One region of the Weizmannia sp. CD-2023 genome, then DNA from elsewhere that is predicted to be linked to it. Evidence: riboswitches for the same ligand, from Rfam matches in the RefSeq annotation. Region 1 holds a riboswitch; each other region holds the start of a gene.
What was found. Region 1 has a riboswitch for thiamine pyrophosphate ahead of P9687_RS03240 (MTH1187 family thiamine-binding protein). Riboswitches for the same ligand answer to the same signal wherever they lie in the genome.
Positions count from the first base shown of each region.

Region 2: it holds a riboswitch for thiamine pyrophosphate, as region 1 does, so the genes downstream of both, P9687_RS09665 (ABC transporter permease) here and P9687_RS03240 (MTH1187 family thiamine-binding protein) in region 1, are expected to answer to the same signal.
Region 3: it holds a riboswitch for thiamine pyrophosphate, as region 1 does, so the genes downstream of both, tenA (thiaminase II) here and P9687_RS03240 (MTH1187 family thiamine-binding protein) in region 1, are expected to answer to the same signal.
Region 4: it holds a riboswitch for thiamine pyrophosphate, as region 1 does, so the genes downstream of both, thiT (energy-coupled thiamine transporter ThiT) here and P9687_RS03240 (MTH1187 family thiamine-binding protein) in region 1, are expected to answer to the same signal.

Region 1 is NZ_JARTJQ010000027.1:45,815-50,220, reverse strand. Features, by position in the region: gene P9687_RS03255 (ABC transporter ATP-binding protein) at 1-446, opposite strand, end outside; gene P9687_RS03250 (ABC transporter substrate-binding protein) at 443-1,441, opposite strand; gene P9687_RS03245 (ABC transporter permease) at 1,438-2,235, opposite strand; gene P9687_RS03240 (MTH1187 family thiamine-binding protein) at 2,186-2,509, opposite strand; TPP riboswitch at 2,591-2,693, opposite strand; gene P9687_RS03235 (amidase) at 3,539-4,406, opposite strand, start outside.
Region 2 is NZ_JARTJQ010000069.1:11,426-15,831, forward strand. Features, by position in the region: gene P9687_RS09655 (VOC family protein) at 1-251, shown strand, start outside; gene P9687_RS09660 (ABC transporter substrate-binding protein) at 655-1,644, opposite strand; gene P9687_RS09665 (ABC transporter permease) at 1,656-2,420, opposite strand; TPP riboswitch at 2,667-2,778, opposite strand; gene P9687_RS09670 (MFS transporter) at 3,190-4,406, shown strand, end outside; gene P9687_RS09675 (TetR/AcrR family transcriptional regulator) at 4,406-4,406, shown strand, end outside.
Region 3 is NZ_JARTJQ010000025.1:50,840-55,245, forward strand. Features, by position in the region: gene P9687_RS02990 (class I SAM-dependent methyltransferase) at 1-17, shown strand, start outside; gene P9687_RS02995 (hypothetical protein) at 571-801, shown strand; gene P9687_RS03000 (alpha/beta hydrolase) at 1,106-1,999, shown strand; partial or broken gene P9687_RS03005 (helix-turn-helix domain-containing protein) at 2,099-2,197, shown strand; TPP riboswitch at 2,329-2,418, shown strand; gene tenA (thiaminase II) at 2,410-3,231, shown strand; gene thiW (energy coupling factor transporter S component ThiW) at 3,271-3,789, shown strand; gene allB (allantoinase AllB) at 4,230-4,406, opposite strand, start outside.
Region 4 is NZ_JARTJQ010000017.1:8,215-12,620, forward strand. Features, by position in the region: gene P9687_RS01970 (FAD-dependent oxidoreductase) at 1-331, opposite strand, end outside; gene P9687_RS01975 (CBS domain-containing protein) at 399-860, opposite strand; gene P9687_RS01980 (MBL fold metallo-hydrolase) at 938-1,792, opposite strand; gene thiT (energy-coupled thiamine transporter ThiT) at 1,989-2,579, opposite strand; TPP riboswitch at 2,628-2,728, opposite strand; gene P9687_RS01990 (SOS response-associated peptidase) at 2,786-3,460, opposite strand; gene trhO (oxygen-dependent tRNA uridine(34) hydroxylase TrhO) at 3,841-4,406, opposite strand, start outside.

The sequences.
Region 1 (4,406 bases):
GGTTTTTCGCATAAATACGTGCGCAAAAAGCTGATCCGCTGCCGCATGCCGCCAGAGAGCGAGGCGGGATAGTGGCCGGCGTAATCCTCAAGGCCAAACTGCCGGAGCACCTCCATCCCCCGCAAAACCCGTTCCCGTTTCCGCACCCCTTTTATTTCAAGCGGCAAAACAATGTTTTGCAGTGCCGTCCGCCAAGGCAGAAGCAAATCCTGCTGCGGCATGAAACCGGCGGCATCCTGAACCCCATCCGGTTTGCCGTCAAGCAGCACTTTGCCGCCATTCGCCTTTTCAATCCCGGCAATGATATTTAACAGCGTGCTTTTTCCGCATCCGCTCGGCCCGATAAAAGTACAGAATTCACCTTTCCGGATCGTTGCGGAAATGCCTTCCAGCACTTTTTTCCCGCCAAATGTTTTCGTAATACCTTCCAATTGCAAATACGTCATGGCCGGTTTGGAAGAAATTCGTTTGTGTAGGCAGCCTTGATGTTGATTTTTTTCTTAATGACTTTATGGTCATAAAGGAAGTCCATATAACGGCGCCACACTTCTTCCTTCTGTACCCCCCATTCCGCGGCATCGTCCTGGTACTTCGTGCTTAGCCACTTCTGGCTGGCGCGGACAAGCCCTTTATTTGTATCCGGCACGTCCTTAATCAGGATATCGGCGGCCTGTTCCGGGTGCTTGATTGCAAATGTATAGCCTTGAGCCGTAGCCTTCATAAAAGATTTGACAAGAGGTTTATCCCCTTTGGCCAGTTTTTCGCTTGTAATGATGACCGGGCTGTAATAATCAAGCGCAGGGTCGAGATCTTTGACCATGATAAGATTCAGTTTTTTCCCGCTCCGCTCTGCCTGGATGCCGTCCCAGCCGTAATAAATCCATTCAAAATCCGCTTCACGCCCGATTGATTTGAAAAAATCCGTCTGGCCGAGCACAATATTTTTTACTTTGCTGTAGTCGGCGCCATATTTTTCCATGACCGTTTTGATGACGGCTTCTTCAGACGGCGAACCCCAGCCGCCGTAACGTTTTCCTTCAAAGTCTTTCGGAGAAGTGATGTTGTCTTTTTTCAAAGAAGCAAAGCCAGAAGTATTGTGCTGGATAATCGCGGCAATGGACACAATCGGAATTCCTTCCGTCCTTGCCGTGGTGACATTTTCCTGATAGCTGACCCCGAAATCCGCTTTCCCGGAAGCCACCATTTGTTCAGCCGTAATATTGTCCCCCGGCTGGATGATTTTCACATCCAGGCCCTGCTTTTGAAAATAGTGTTTTGTTTTAGCTACATACAGGCCGGTATGATTGGTGTTCGGAAACCAGTCCAGCACAACCGTCACCTTTTGCAGCGCTTTTTTGCTGTTTTCTTTCTGCCCGCTGCTGGTGCATCCAGCAGCAAGCAGCAACATGGCCGCCTGCAAGATGATTAACATTTTCCTCATTGATGATCTTCCTTTCGGTATACCCATGGTGCGGATAGCCTTTGCAAACATTCAACAGCGCCGTATAAAAGAAATGTGAGCCCAATGATGACAGCAGAGATAGCAAACAGGCGGGCCGTCATAAAAGATTTCGTCGCCCTTGTCAGCATGACGCCGAGCCCTTCGCTTGCGCCGAGCCACTCACCGATAATGGCACCCATCACACTATATGTAACGGCAATTTTTAAACCGGAAAAAAAGTAAGGGAGCACAGCCGGAAATTTGACTTTCCGGTATAGCTGCCATTTTGAAGCATGCATGGTCTTTAACAGTTTCACCAAGTCATCATCCACCGTTTGAAACCCTTCCAGGATGCTCAATGCCAGCGGGAAAAAGCAGATTAAAATGACCACAATGATTTTTGACTGGAGCCCGAATCCGAACCAGACGATTAAAAGCGGCGCAATTGCCACAATCGGAATCGTTTGCGAAACGACCAAAAGCGGCCGGACCAGCATCCGGAAAACGGGAACCATATCCATAAAAACGGCAATCGCTGCGCCAATCACAATGGAAAAGGCTAGTCCGATCAATACTTCTTTTGCAGTTTGCCAAATATTGGGCCAAACCATCCATTGCAGGCTTTTCAATTCCTGCCATACTTCCGTCGGTTTTGGCAGCATCCATTCACTGATATGAAAGCCGGCCGTTACCCCTTGCCAGACGAAGAGCAAAAAAATGAGCCAGGCAGCCGTGAGCGCCGTGTTAACGAACCGGCTGCGGCGTTTGTTCGCGATATTTTGCAATTTTTTCATCCATTGTCACCCCGGTGCTTGGCCGGTAATGGATTTTGATCGATGTGAGGACATCAATCGCACCGGCTTGGACGCAAGCATCCTGCGCTTTTTTGATGATCTCAAGCAGCTCGTCAAGATCGCCTTCCATCGTCGTTTCCATTGCCCCGACTTCATAACGTACGCCGGCGTTTTGGACGACTTCGATCGCGCGGTCGACGACACCGTATAAGTCATCACTTTTAATATGCGGAACAACTGAAAAAGAAACCGTTACTTGATTCGATTTTTCCATCAAATTCTCCTCCTTTTTTTCAAATAAAAAAGCTTTCATTGCATGCGCAAGAAAGCCTGTCCATCCAAAACATGCCGAAACATGCTTCAATATGAGACTCCCTACGCTGGCATTATCCAGATCAGGTGAAGGGTCGATGCAAAGCGGCATCCTCTCAGCCAAACCGGCTCCCCTGCTTTTTTTCCTTGTAATTTTATTGTAACATGAAAGCCATCCTTTTTGGCAAAAAATTTTCAATAGGATGGTGCGGTGCGCAAGCCGGCCTTTGCCTGCCTTGGTAAAGATTGGGGCGTTAAGATAGCGGGGATTTTTGACGGCCTTCCTTAACATAGAACGCCTCTACGTTAAGATAGCATGTCTTTTTTTCGGACTTCCTTAACGTAGAACGCCTCTACGTTAAGATAGCATGTCTTTTTTTCGGGCTTCCTTAACATAGAGCGCCTCTATGTTAAGATAGCGGAACTTTTGGGCAGCCTTCCTTAACATAGGACGTCTCTACATTAAGAAAGCATGACTTTTGGGCGGGCTTCCTTAACATAGAACGCCTCTACGTTAAGATAGCGGGCATTTTTTTCGAGCTTCCTTAACGTAGAACGCCTCTACGTTAAGGAAGCGGGACTTTTGGACGACCTTCCTTAACATAGAGAGTTCTACGTTAAGATAGCGGAACTTTTTGCCGGCATTCCTCAACATAGAACGCCTCTACATTAAGAAAGCGGGCATTTTTTTCGAGCTTCCTTAACGTAGAACGCCTCTACGTTAAGGAAGCGGGACTTTTGGGCAGCCTTAACATAGGACGTCTCTACATTAAGAAAGCATGTCTTTTTGTCGAGCTTCCTTTCTATGTTAAGATAAATCCTGCTTTTTTCACCCTTCCTTAACATAGAACGCCCTACGTTAAGATAGCGGGGATTTTTGGTCTCCTTCCTTAACGTAGAGTGACTCTACGTTAAGGTAGCGAGGATTTTTCGCGGCCTTCCTTAACGTAGAGTTCCAACCCGTGCGTAAGTAACGCCGCTTATTCATGCTTTAAAGGCAAGGGTTTCCCTGCATGCCAACCCAAAGTTCCGACTGTTCGAGCGCATAAGCGACATCCAGCAGCCAATGTTCATTTCCTTTCGGCGCAACCAGCTGTACCCCTAAAGGAAGCCCGGCCGCTGTTACATGAACCGGCAGGCTGATCGCCGGCTGCCCGGTTAAATTGGCCAGCTGCGTAAACGGGGAAAACGTTAAGCTCGGTTCAAACATATCATAGACAAGTGCCTGCTGCTTTTCTTTCGGAAGTCCGGTAACGCCAAACAAGCGATCCCGCTCTTTCCCGGTTTGGGTAAGTTCCCCGATTTTCGGTGCCGGAAACGCGGTTGAAGGCGTGATATACAGGTCATAAGTCTCATGGAAAGCAGCCATTTGTGCTGCGGCTTTATCCCACTCCGCAAGGCTCTTTGCGTATTCCGCCGCCGTGACATTTTTCCCGGCAGCATACAAGACCCACGAAACCGGCTCCATATCTTTTTCCGTAAGCGGGCGTCTAAGTGCGCTTTCCAAATCCGAAAGTTCCGCCGCCATTTCCCCGCAGTTCATTAAATAATAGTTTTCCATCAGCCGCCTGCCGTCAACACCGTTTTTGGCTTCTTCCACAAGATGGCCCTCCTGCTCCAGCCATTTTGCCGTTTTATAGACAGCCTGTTTTGCATCGCGGCTGACAGGCGTCCCGACCGGCGATTCAACCGAAAACGCGATCCGGTATTTTTTCGTTCCACTCCGCTCTAGTTCCTTTACATATCCCGGAAAAAGCGGCGTTTGAAAAGCAGCGGCGGGCTCTACCGTTTGTAGCACATCGAGGAGCGCTGCACTGTCTCTGACTGTTTTTGCCAGCACAAAGTCAATAGCCGCCCCT
Region 2 (4,406 bases), on a different contig from region 1:
GCCATCTGAGCCCTGAAAAAATAGATTCTAACCCGAAAATGTATCCCCGCCATTTCGGCATTACTTTTTTGAATAAAGCAGCATTTGAGGAAACCCTTCAATCTGCAAAGAAAAACCATTTACCATTTTTCCAGGAGAAAATGGTCCGGTTTGGAGGCAAGCAAGAGGAACATTGGACATTTTTCCTCCAAGACCCCTCTAACAACTTGCTCGAATTTAAATATTACCACGATGAAAGCATGGTGTATTAACCAGTCCCATTCATTGCTCAAGGCCGGGCCATGCGCCTGCTTTTTCTAGACAGCGACCCCATTTTGTCGGCTTGCAGGCATGCTCTGGGTGCAGCGTTTTCTACTCCTAACCTGCCTCAGCAAAAGGCGGCTGATGTTTTACGCCGGGTTCTTCACGAAGTTGCAGTGAGCCTTCCTTCTGCTTCACATCAAAAAATTACAGGCAAACCATGCAAAAAAACCGCAGACCATACAGCTGCGGTTTTTTTCGAATTCTTACAGGAAGGAGCGGTGCTTGAAATTCGGGAATAGATCCGGAAGTTGTTAACAAACGCCAACATTTACCGCCCCATTCACCCGGATTCCTCGTATTCAAACGCTACCGGAAGTAAATGTTGTCTTCACTTCCGGTCATTTTGGTTTCTTATTGATTTTCTAAGTTGACAAAAGCCTTTTCGGGATTGACATGTGTTTTTGTGATTTTTGCCTGGTACAGCCAATCCGAAACGTCTTGCCATTTTTTTGGGTCCTGATCGGCAATAGTTTTATTTTTCTCGTCCATCTTCGGCAGTAAAATGTGCAGGCTCTTCGTTTCCACATTTTTATCCAGCGGTGAGGAGGCATCTTCATGTTTTAACAAAATGGCAAGCGCCTTTTCCGGATGTTTTTTGACATATTGCTGGCCTTTTTCGGCAGCAGCAAGAAATTTTTTAAAAATGTCTGGCTGCTGTTTCAGCTTATTTTCGTTTGCGATGAAAACGAGTTCGTCATAATCCGGAACGCCGTATTTTGCCGGATTGAACGCTCTAACGGGTACGCCCTCCTTTTCCAGCAGCAGCTGTTCATGATTGACAAAACCGCCGACGATCGCATCAGTTTTATGGGCTGTCAGAGCAGGGATTAAATCATAGCCAACATCCACTGTTTTCACCTTGTCCGGATCGCCCCCGTCTGCTTTGACCATTGTCCGCACGGCTGCTTCTTCCAGCGGAATGGAAGAGTAGCCGACCGTTTTGCCCGCCAGGTCTTTCGGTGAGCGGATGCCGCTTGAAGCCGGCACCATCACACGGTTCAGCGTATGGCGGACGACGGTGCCAAAAGATTGGACCGGAATCTTCTCATCGCGCGCGATTAACACTTGGGGTTGATAACTTAATGCAATATCAATTCGATTCGCAGCCGCAAGTTTTAACGGGTCATTTGTGTCAGAAGGCATTTTGATGCTGACATCAAGGCCCTGCGCTTTAAAATAGCCTTTTTCCTGGGCTACATAAAGAAAAGAATGAACCGCATTTGGATACCAATCCAGCATGATCGTTACTTTTTGCACATGTTTCGTTGCTTGCTGCGAATGATTGCTGCAGGCACCTAGGAAACATGCGAGCACAGCGGCCATTATCCATCGTTTTTTCATTGAAAATCCCCCTAAATTTTTGTTCTGTTTTTCAATAAGCCTTTTTCCATCCCATAAATAAGCAAAAATAATCCCATGCCGAACGCAGCCAAAAGAAAAACGGCCGAAAAAACTGCGTCCGACTGCAAATATCCGGACATTCGCTTGCTAAAAAATCCAAGCCCCGCAGTTGCGCCAAGCCACTCCCCGATCGCTGCCCCGCTGACACAATATACAACCGATAATTTCAAGCCGGATAAAAATTGAGGAAGAGCCATTGGGACAGAAAGTTTTCGAAAAATATCCCAGCGGCTGGCGCCCATTGTCCGAAACAAATTCAAATAGGCGGAATCAACGGTTTTTAATCCGTCAAAAGTGCTGATTACAATCGGAAAGATAGCCGTTAACACAATGATCGCTACCTTGCTCCAAACTGAATAACCGAACCACATCATAAAAACAGGTGATACGGCGACAAGCGGGATCGTTTGCGAAATAACAAGAAACGGATAAAAGATTTTTTCAGCCATTTTGGAAACATACATGAGGACACCGATCATCACTCCACCCGCAACGGATAAAAGAAAACCGATGCCGACTTCCTCCACTGTCGCTGGCAAATGCACATTTATTAATTGCCTGTGATTTTCTATGAAAGATGCATAGATTTGGGAAGGGGACGGCAAAATGAAAGACGGGATCATCCCTTTCTGTATGACCCACTGCCAGATGGCTATCAAGACTAGCATCGTAACGCAAAAAAGTCCGTAATCCCCCAGCCATTTTCGCCACTTCATTTAGGAAACCTCCTTTCATCCAAACTTCCAATATGTATAAGCTGCAAACCGTTCCAAAGCCCGTTCAACCATTTGAATTTTTTCCTGCTATAGCAATCTTCCACCTACTTTTTGTTTTTATTTCTTCCTGCCCGTCGTCATTGACGGGGTTTTTCCGGTTACCGCCCTAAAAGCAGCTATTTTCCCTCCCTTCCAACAGAAAAAAGCCAGGCCTGTAAAAGACCTGACTTTAATAAGCAAGAAAATTTTCACAAATCCCTACTTTCCTACGCCGGCATGATCCGGATCAGGTCCAAAGGGTTGAAAAACCAACTGTTTTTCTCTCAGCCCGCCAATCCGGGCACCCCTAGTAGTCTGAAATATTCACTTTTTTCTATTATAGGCTTTCTATTTGCTTGTGTAAAGTGGTGCAGGCTTTTTTCTATGGTAATTGGTTCGATAGTCAGGGCTCCTGTTTTTACCAAAAAACCCGGGAAAAAAAGCAAAAAAACTTTTAATCATCATGATTTGCCTCTTATTCACGATATATAAGCTCATTTAACGCTTCATTCCGTCATCGTAAACTGAATAGATAGCCATTCAGATATTTATACGACAGCGGCTGCGGTTGCAAGTGCTGACGGAAACAACCACATCGCCCCCTCTTCTCGTGCTTGTATGCTCACAAAAAAACCAATTTTATGAAAAAGATGAAAATAGTCTTGTTAAATGACACAAATGTCGCTTATAATTATAAAAACGACACATGTGTCATTTAAGGAGGAGCATAATGAAGCATTCGCTTTTTAAAAATCATTCCTTTCTATTCTTAATCAGTGCGCAAACCGTTTCAAATCTTGGCGACTGGCTGCATCTTGTTGCATTGTTTGCATTAGTGGCATTTAAGTGGCACGCTGACCCGATTGCAATGGCAGGCATTACATTATGCATGGTGCTGCCGTCAATTTTATTTGGATCCCCTGCCGGCTGGCTGGCAGACCGGTTTAACCGTAAAGTGCTGATGAGCTTCTCGGATTTCGCCCGCTGCGGTTGTGTGCTCGGGATTGCTTTTTCCGTTTCGCTTTGGCAAGTTTATATCTTTCTATTTTTTTTGGGCTTTTTCTCAGCCGTCTTCACCCCTGCAGAAAGCGGCCTGCTTCGCCAAGTTGTTGGTGAAAACCAAATACAGGCGGCAATCGGCACAAGCGAGATGATCAATAACAGCGCCAAAATCATCGGGCCGGTAGCAGGCGGCGCATTGATCAGCCTGACCGGAATCAAAGGCGCTTTTTATCTTGATGCCATTTCTTTCTTCCTCTCCGCCCTCCTGCTGTTTGGAATCAAGGCGCCAACATTACAGAGCCCGGTAAAAAGTGATCTAGAACATCGGGAAAAGGTCGCGCTAACTGAAGGATTTCGCTTTCTCTCCGGTTTTCCCGTGTTAAAAATGGGTCTGATCGTTTTTTGTACCATGATACTGGCCTTGCAAATTTCTGATTCCCAGGCCATGATATTAATAAGGGATATCAAGAACGCAACGGTCCATTTTGCGAGCTGGTGTATTGCGGCAAGCGGTTTTGGCATGCTTACTGCTTCCGTGCTGTTTACGAAAATAAAGTTAGGGGAGAAATTAATCACTTTAAAAATCAGCCCCGCCATACTTGGTTTGGGGTGTATCATAGTAAGTACGGGTACCGGCTGGCCGATCGGCATCATTGAAGCCGTTTACCCTTGCGTCTTTTTTCTGATGGGTTTTTCTTTTACAATGGCTGCCATTCCTTTCGATGTGCTCGTCCAAAAGAAAACGCCTGAAACGCATACCGGAAGAGTGTTCGGTACCATCAACAGCCTTTCTACACTCGCTGTGCTTGTTGGCATATTACTTGGAGGCTCGCTTTCAGAGTGGTTTGGCGTCCGTCTCGCATTCCTGATCTCTGGCGGAACCACTTGCCTGCTTGCTGCCGTTTCCGCAATCGCAATGAAAAAAGCAGAAAGGAAGGAAATTCA
Region 3 (4,406 bases), on a different contig from region 1:
GGAAGGCAACTATTTAGCTGATTGACCGCCTGCAGGGCAACGGGTAAGAACAACTACCCACTTTCCCCAATTTTGCAGGCGTAAAATTAGAAGATCCGGAAATGCATCAAAAGGGGGATGTTCAATTTTATTTACTAAATCCTGAACAATATTTATGTGTTTATGAGGCTTCCTCTATGAATAGTTATAGAGCAGATCATAACAATTATAAAGACATTGATAAAATAGATTTCCGAAAATATAAGTCCTGAAATTGAAGTATTTTTAACCAATTTCGGCCATTTCCTGGACAGTGCCGAAACGCGGCAAATTAGGGAAAGTGGCCGGTACTGCTATTTTAAGGCCGGGCCAGAATCAATACCCTTCAATGTCGCAGCAAACGCTATTGATTGAGTATCGTTTTAAAAGATGTCTCATGGCTAACCCAGATTCTGCTTAACGGATAGGACGTCCTGATATCTCACAGCACCTGAGCCATGTGGAGTGTGTTTGCATTTAAAAAATATAATGAGAAAATAAACCACAAGGCGGTGAAACGTTTTGAGAGTGAGCCGTGAAGAATTAAAGCGGATGATTGATCAAATTCCTGAACAAGATGTCCTTGAAGTGTATGATTTTATTGAATTTTTAACCTTCAAGCGGGGAGAACAAGCACTAAACGAAAAGGAAGTTGAATATCTGGCAAAAGATGAAGAAGTTGTTCGTCAGGTTCAAAAGAGTCGCGAAGATCGGCGAAACGGACGCATTTACAGCAAAGAACAGGGGCTTAAGTATCTTCGGAGATGTTTCAAGGGGTCTTAAGCGTGGACAAAGAGTATCGTGTATTTTGGTCACAAACTGCGCTGGACGAATTGAGCAATATTCGGGGATACAAACAAGAAGGCATATGCTTATTGGGGTTAGTATGAAACATAAACGCTTGGAACAAAAAGGATCGCTTGGTCAGCTTTCGTTAGCTCGTAAAAGTAACGATAAGTCGAGAAGCCCCTACTTCGAGTGACCCGTCGAAGTGGGAGTAGTTCACTGTGGAGCCATTTTTATACGTATATGTCAATTCTATTTCGTGCAATGTTTGTGCTCGCCTGAAGCGGGAGAAGGGAGAAAAATGAACAATCAATTTCGACGAGAAGATATTGACTTTTATTCAAATGGAACAAGGTGTAGCGCGTGGCTATATCTACCCAATGTAGATAAAAGATGCCCGGTAATTGTAATGGCTCATGGCTTGGGTGGAGTGCGTGAAATGCGGTTGGACGCATATGCTGAAAGGTTTGCTGCTGCCGGGTATGCCTGCTTTTTATTTGATTATCGTAACCATGGAGCAAGTGACGGAAATAAAAGACAACGGATAAATGTAAAAGAACAACTTGCAGATTGGAACTCTGCCATTGATTTCATCAAAAAGAATGATAGGATTGATGATAGTAAAATACTCCTGTTTGGAAGTTCGTTTAGTGGGGGACACGTTATAACCCTATCAGCTCATCGAATAGATATTCTTGCAACCGTGGCACAGTGCCCATATACAAACAATTTAGCTACAATGAAAACGGTCTCACCGCTATCTGCCCTAAAAATATTCCCCTTTGTCATAGCCGACGTTTTATCTTCTATTACCGGGTATCATCCGGTCATGATTAAATTGGTGGATGCGCATGGGAAAGTAGCGATGATGGCTGTTCCTGATTACAAAGAGGTTTTTAAGTTGATGCCTGAAAATTTAAAGTTTGTGAATAAAGCCCCTGCAAGAACAGTTTTAGAATTTTTTAAATGTTCACCTAGTAGATACACTAAAAATATAGAAATACCGATATTTTATGCGGTTTGTCGGAAAGATACATTAGCACCTGCTTGGGCAACCATAAAGTGTGCAAAACGCTCCAAGAAAGCAACGATTAAAGCGTACGATTGTGGACATTTCAATATTTATTTAGGTGATTATTTTGAAAATGCAATAGTAGATTATATAGACTTTTTTGATAAAATTACAAAAGGCTAGTTGGATAATCAAATGCAACAAGCTAAATAAATGAAAAAAAACATGATAAACCGTTTGCGATAAAAACGCAATCAATACGGAGGTTTATCCATGGAGTAGATTGCCACCCTTCGTGCAGAAGGAAAATCCATGCAAGTAATCGCTGATGTGGTTGGCTGTAAAAAAAATACCGTATCTCGGGAACTGAAGCGTGGTACGGGCGGCATTTGAGGTAACATCCTGTGCTTTTTTTCATATTTAACAAAAACTTAAAAGACGGGCAATAATTTTGCTGTTGCACAAAATTCGGGACTATGATATGGTAAAATTAATGAAAATGAATATTCACAATCGTCTACTAGGGGCGCCGGATTGGCTGAGAAGTACCCTTAGAACCTGATCTAGTTCGTACTAGCGTAGGGAAGTAGGTAATGAAATTACACCTGATGATTTGTAATTTATACACCCGCTTTCCGATGGAGGGCGGGTTTTTTATTTTGAAGCTGCTTAGGGCAAAGGGAGAAACCAGCCTGCAAACCGTAATCGTTTTCCCGGTAAACAAGGAGGAATCATTGTTGAAACGATCTTTTACAGAAAGGCTATATCAAAATGTCCAGCCGATTTGGGAGAAAAACCATAACCATCCTTTTGTCGTGGGACTGGGGAACGGAACTTTAGAAAGAGATAAATTTATCTATTATTTAAAGCAGGATTACGTATATTTAGTTGAGTACGCAAAACTGTTTGCCATGGGTGTTGTGAAAGCGGGTAACCTGGACATTATGACGAGATTTGCTGCGGTGCTCCATGAATCGTTGCATTTTGAGATGGAACTACACCGCCAATACGCTGCCGAGTTTGGCATTACACGCACGGATTTAGAAGCAACTCAACCAACGCCGGCCAACCTTGCTTACACGAGTTACATGCTACAAGTGGCCGCCAATGGAGGCTTGGCTGAACTTGTTGCCTGCTTGTTGCCGTGTGCCTGGGATTATTGGGAAATTGGGAAACTGCTAAAAGTAAATCATCGAGACACATTGGAGGCCAATCCTTACAAGAAATGGATCGAAACCTATTCTTCAGAAACGTTCGGCTCCGGAACGCAGTGGTTAATTGACTTAATGGACCAACTGGCAAGCGGAAAATCAGAAACGGAACTGATGGCCTTAGAACGCCATTTTCAAATGGCCTCAAAGTATGAATATTTATTTTGGGATATGAACGATAAAAAACAAGACTGGCCGGTCTGATTTTCATTCGCAACTAAAAAGGAGGGAAGGTTGGTTCTAATGAGAAAAACACAAAAAATAACAGCAACTGCAGTTATTGCAGCTATCACAACTGCATCCAGCAGCTTGATTTATATCCCGGTTGGTTTTGCAAAAATTTTTCCGGTACAGCATTTTGCCAACATACTCTCGGCTGTTTTACTCGGCCCCGGTTATGCGGTTGCACAAGCCTTTATATCCTCGCTTTTACGTAACTTGCTTGGGACAGGGAGTATTTTTGCCTTTCCGGGAAGCATGATCGGCGCGTTTTTGGCAGCTTATCTGTACGCGAAGACGAATAAGCTCATTTTTGCCTTTGTTGGGGAGGTCATGGGGACAGGCATTCTCGGTGCCCTGGCCTGTTATCCCATTGCTGTTTTTCTGCTCGGCCAAGCGTCAACGCTTTTCGGATTTATCCCTGCCTTCTTTTTAAGCTCTTTTGCAGGGGCCATTTTTGGCTATGTTTTGATAAAAGTTTTACAAAAAAATAAAGGGTGGGACAGAATGATCAATCATACCGTAAGCAACCGTAAGCTTTGAGTGAAGCACCACGGAGGATTGAAGGCATTTGCCATGGTGCATACAGGTTGCCAGCCATTGATAACCGGTCAAAATCCATGCCAGTAAAATCAGGCTCTTGAAAACAGAGCCTGATTTTGCTTGCATTATGACGGCACTCCGGCATAGTCTGAAACCTTCGCTGGCCGGATCCATTTGCCAACCGGCTCGCCTGTATACAGCCGCTATCCAGATTGAATACGAGCTTCCTCTTACATTTACATTTGAGTGAAGCACCACGGAGAATTGAAGGCATTGCCACGGCACATACAGGATGCCAGCTATTGATAACCGGCCAAAATTTATGCCAGCAAAACCAGGCTCTTGAAAACAGCAAGCTGTCTTGTGTTATTTTTATTCCTGTCCCAAAATCTGTGCCAGCAACAACAGGCTCTTGAAAACAGAGCCTGATGCTGTTGGCATTATGACGGCACTCCGGCATAGTCTGGGACCTTCGCTGGCCGGATCCATTTGCCAACCGGCTCACCTGTGATACCGCCGCCATCCAGATCAAATACGAGCTGTCCTCTTACAAAAGTTTTCGTAACCCGGCAATCAATTTTTCTGCCGATATACGGGCTGTGCTTATGGCGGTAATA
Region 4 (4,406 bases), on a different contig from region 1:
TGAACGATGCAGCTGTTTCGTTTGCTTTGTAATAAAGGGATGCTTTTTCTTTTCCTATATGCTGGATCAATTCATCATAAATGAGCCCGTGCTGTGCGGTGATTTTTGCCGTCGTATGCCCGCTTGTGCCATTTGCAATGGATCCGGCATCAAACAGGATCGTTTTATACCCTTCGTTTGCCAGCAAATAGGTAGTTACAATCCCGGCCATTCCGGCACCCACAACGGCCACATCGGCTTCCATATCCTGCGTTAACGATGGAAATTGCGGCATCGTGACCGTTTTGCGCCACAACGGTTCAGGAGATTGCGGCATTGAAGTTCCGTTCATGATTTGACCTCCCCGAAAGACTGTTATGTATAGTCTTCCCCGGGGAGGCCGGTCTAAACATTGCGATTTAGCTGTTGAGCAATTTATCCGTAATCTGGCGCATGATATCGCCTCTTGAGATGACGCCGACAACACGCCCTGCCTGATTGACGACCGGAAGCTTTTTAAAATGGTGTTTTGCCAGAATCCTGAGCGCATTTTCAAAATCGTCTTCAGGCCTTACCGTATACAGTTCCCGCCGTTTCATAATCTTTTCCACCGGGAAGTCCAGGCTGTGCACCAATTTTTCATTAAAGTCTTCCTGCTCATTTACCACGATCGTAATATAAAAATCGTAAACGGTCCGTGCCTTTGGCTGCAAAAAGCGGATGACATCCCCGTCGCTGATCATACCGAGCAGCTTTCCTTCCGCGTCCACGACCGGTACGCCGCCGATCCGGTGGTGGGCAAGCACCTTTAACAGTTCCCGGATCGTTGTCTCTTTTTTTACCGTAATAACATCCCGGATCATAAAATCTTTGACTTCCAATTTTCTCGCCCCTTTATATCCATCCATTTACAAATTATTGTAAACCTTTGCGGGGAAGGAAGCAATGAACAAACCGCCTATTGTGTGCCATCTACGTATTTCCCGTGATCCGGGAGCGCGATTTCATCAAATCCGGATACAAGGGCCTCAAGCCCTTTCCGCAAGCCGGAGCCAGACATCGGGATCCCGTGGCCGCAAACAGCAGTTTCCGGCTTTAAGGCAGCTAATTTTTCAACTGAGCGTTTGGCCGCTTTCCAGTCATTTGTAAAATAGCGCGGCGGCCCGTTTACTTCCTGCCTTTGCACCAGCACTTTCCAAAATTCATCCTGCCTGACGGTGATAAATGCGTCCCCCGTGATCAACACGCTGTCTGCTTCCCTGAAGAACGACACATGCCCTCTCGAATGGCCGGGCGTATGGATCCATTTCCAGCCCGGCAAAAATGGGACCGTCCCGTCTTCGGGAAGGGGCTGGACAGCATGGCCAAGATCAACCGGTTCATTCGGATAAATCATGGAAATCTTCGCCAGCAGGCCGCCTTCAACGGACGGATCGGGATCCGGATACGTTTCACGCCCGGTTAAATAGGGCAACTCCAATCGATGTGCAAAAACCGGCACGTCCCACTTTTCCAATAATGGCGCAATCGCTCCGACATGGTCAAAATGGCCGTGCGTCAGTAAAACCGCTTTTGGTTTTGCCTTTTCCCCGAAGCGTGCCCGCACGGCTGAAAATATCGCTTCGGCAGAACCCGGCATGCCGGCATCCACGAGAACAAATGCATCGGTTCCGGCCCTGCCGATCAGGCACACATTGACAATTTGGATGGTAAGGCAATAGAGATCCGGCAGCAATTCTCTGCCTGTTCCGCTTTCAATCGAAGTCATCGGGATGACCCGGTGGCCAAACGGGTGATGAATGTCTTTGTCCATAAAATCCCCTTTCTTTCATTTTCCTTCTATTTATCTTTTCCCGTTTCTCGAAAGCATTACCCGTAGCCTCCTATCATCAACCGAAAAAGCAGTAAAAACCGGACTGCCGGCTTTACAAGGCGCCTGTTACCATGAAGCCTCTTTCCTTCAGCGAAAACGGCAAGGCGCAGTTGGCCTTGCCGTTTTCAAGTTGCTTTTATGCCGCATGCCTGTGCGGATTGCGGTATTTTGTCAGCAGCTGCGGGGCGGCATTCAAGAGAATCGCCGCAACAGCTGCGCATAAAATCGCATTCCCAATCATCGTGCCGCCATTCATGATGAGAGAATAGAGAAACGCCGACTGTCCTTTAGGCGCATAGGAACCCCAAAAAATCACGCCGGCTACGAAATGCCAGAAATAGCGGGCAAAACTTCCGGTAAGAACGGAAAGGCATATCCAAAAAGTCATCGTGCCCTTTTTATAGTGACGACAGCTTCTTTCGACAAGCGGCCGGAAAAGCCCGGCAAACCCGATGAACGAAAAAGCGACCGGATATTCCATGATGCCCTGAAGCGGGTTAAGAATATCATTAGCATCACCGGTGACGATCTGCAGCAGGCTCCAAATAAATCCGGAAGCAACACTTGCTTTAAATCCCCAGCGAAAAGCGACCACAAAAATCGGCAGCATGGCAAACGACAGAGAAATCGCGGACGTCACCTTAATGGACGGCAATAAGTCCAACACGAGCGCGAACGCCGCAAAAATAGCCGCTTCAATCATAGCCTGTAAACTTAATTTGCCCATAAAAAAATCCCCCTTTTGGTATGCATGAACATAACGAACCATGGGAGGACAAAAGAAATTCCACATCCCTACGCCGGCATTAACCGGACAGGTTCAAAGGGTCAGAACATGGCGTTCACTCTCAGCTTAACGCTCCCCCTGTGGTTACGTTCATGAAATTGTCACCTTTATGATAAACTTTTTGCCACAACATTTCAACAAAAAATTTAATCTTTTGGCAATAACAGCTCCGGAAAATTGTTTTTCGGCGAATTGACGCGTTCAGATACGGCATACATTTCCATTAGGTCTGCATCATACTGCGAAAGGAGTGGCAACAGCCGGCCCGCCTCAGTGACCGATGTGTCCAGCCATTTTTCTTCATCTTCCCTGCGTAAAATCACCGGCATCCGGTCGTGAATTTTTGCCATCATCCTGTTCGCCTTTGTCGTTAAAATCGTGCAAGTAAAGACCGGATTCCCTTCCTGGTCCATCCATTTTTCCCAAAGCCCGGCCATCGCAAAAATGCCCCTGTTCTTAAGCCTGATCCGCATCGGCGCCCGGGTGCCGTCTTTTCGGTTCCACTCAAAAAAAGAATCGGCCGGAATGAGGCAGCGCCGCCTTTTCACTGCCTCCCGGAAACCCGGTTTCTGAAATACGGTTTCGCTTCTGGCATTGATCATCTTATGCCCGATTTTCGGATCTTTTGCCCAGGAAGGAATCAAGCCCCATTTTAAAAAACCGAGTCTGTACTGCCCATGGGCGCTGATCACGGCAGCCACCATTTGCGAAGGCGCGACATTATAACTTTTGGCATATTCACTGCTTGAAAAAGAAGCTTTGGCATGGAACCTTTCTTCCAATTCATTTACAGATGCCGTTAACGTGTACCTCCCGCACATCCAAATCCCGCCTTTCTTTCTATCCTGAAAATATTGCCCGCTGATTTTCATCCTCTGCCATACCGCGTATGAAGCGGCAAAGATGCCCATTTTTCCCCATTTTACACAAAAAACAGGCAGATAAAAAGGATTTGGCCCAGTTGCACCAAATCCTTTCTCTGTTCCGGAACGCACCGCTTGTTAACCCTGCCCCCGAGCTGGGATGTTTGCAGCAGTTCCCGGTTTTTCTTCTCTTTTTCACATTCCGCTCTTTAGGCCTTGTTTCTTTCAAGAAAATGCCGTTTCCGAAGCAAGGAATCGTTCCGGCAGGGAGCGAGCACGGTTTCCATGCCCTTTTTCACCATCCGCTTTTCGGATCGTAAGGTTAAAAGCCGCACCGGTTACCGGTTTAACGCCGCGTCTTCTTCTTCGATCCGGCGCAGCCGTTCAGCCACTTCTTCCGGTGTAAGGCCGTGTTCTTTTACATATAAGTTATTTGGTACGGTACGGCATTCATGCGAGCAGCTCCGCATATATTTATGTTCATTTTCTTCCGAGCATAAAATTTGCTTGTTGCAGGCCGGGTTGGCGCAGTTGACATAACGTTCGCACGGTTCCCCCGTAAAATAATCCCGGCCGACAACGACATGTTCTTTTCGATTGACCGGAACGGAAATCCGTTCGTCGAATACATACAGTTTGCCGTCCCACAGCTCGCCCTGCACTTCCGGATCCTTTCCGTATGTTACAATCCCGCCGTGCAGTTGGCCGACATCTTCAAACCCTTCTTCCAAAAGCCAGCCCGAAAATTTTTCACAGCGGATGCCGCCTGTGCAATACGTCACAATTCTTTTGCCTTTTAATTGATCTTTATGTTCGCGCACCCATCCCGGCAGTTCGCGGAAAGCGCGGATATCCGGGCGCAATGCTCCGCGGAAATGGCCGAGATCATACTCATAATCATTGC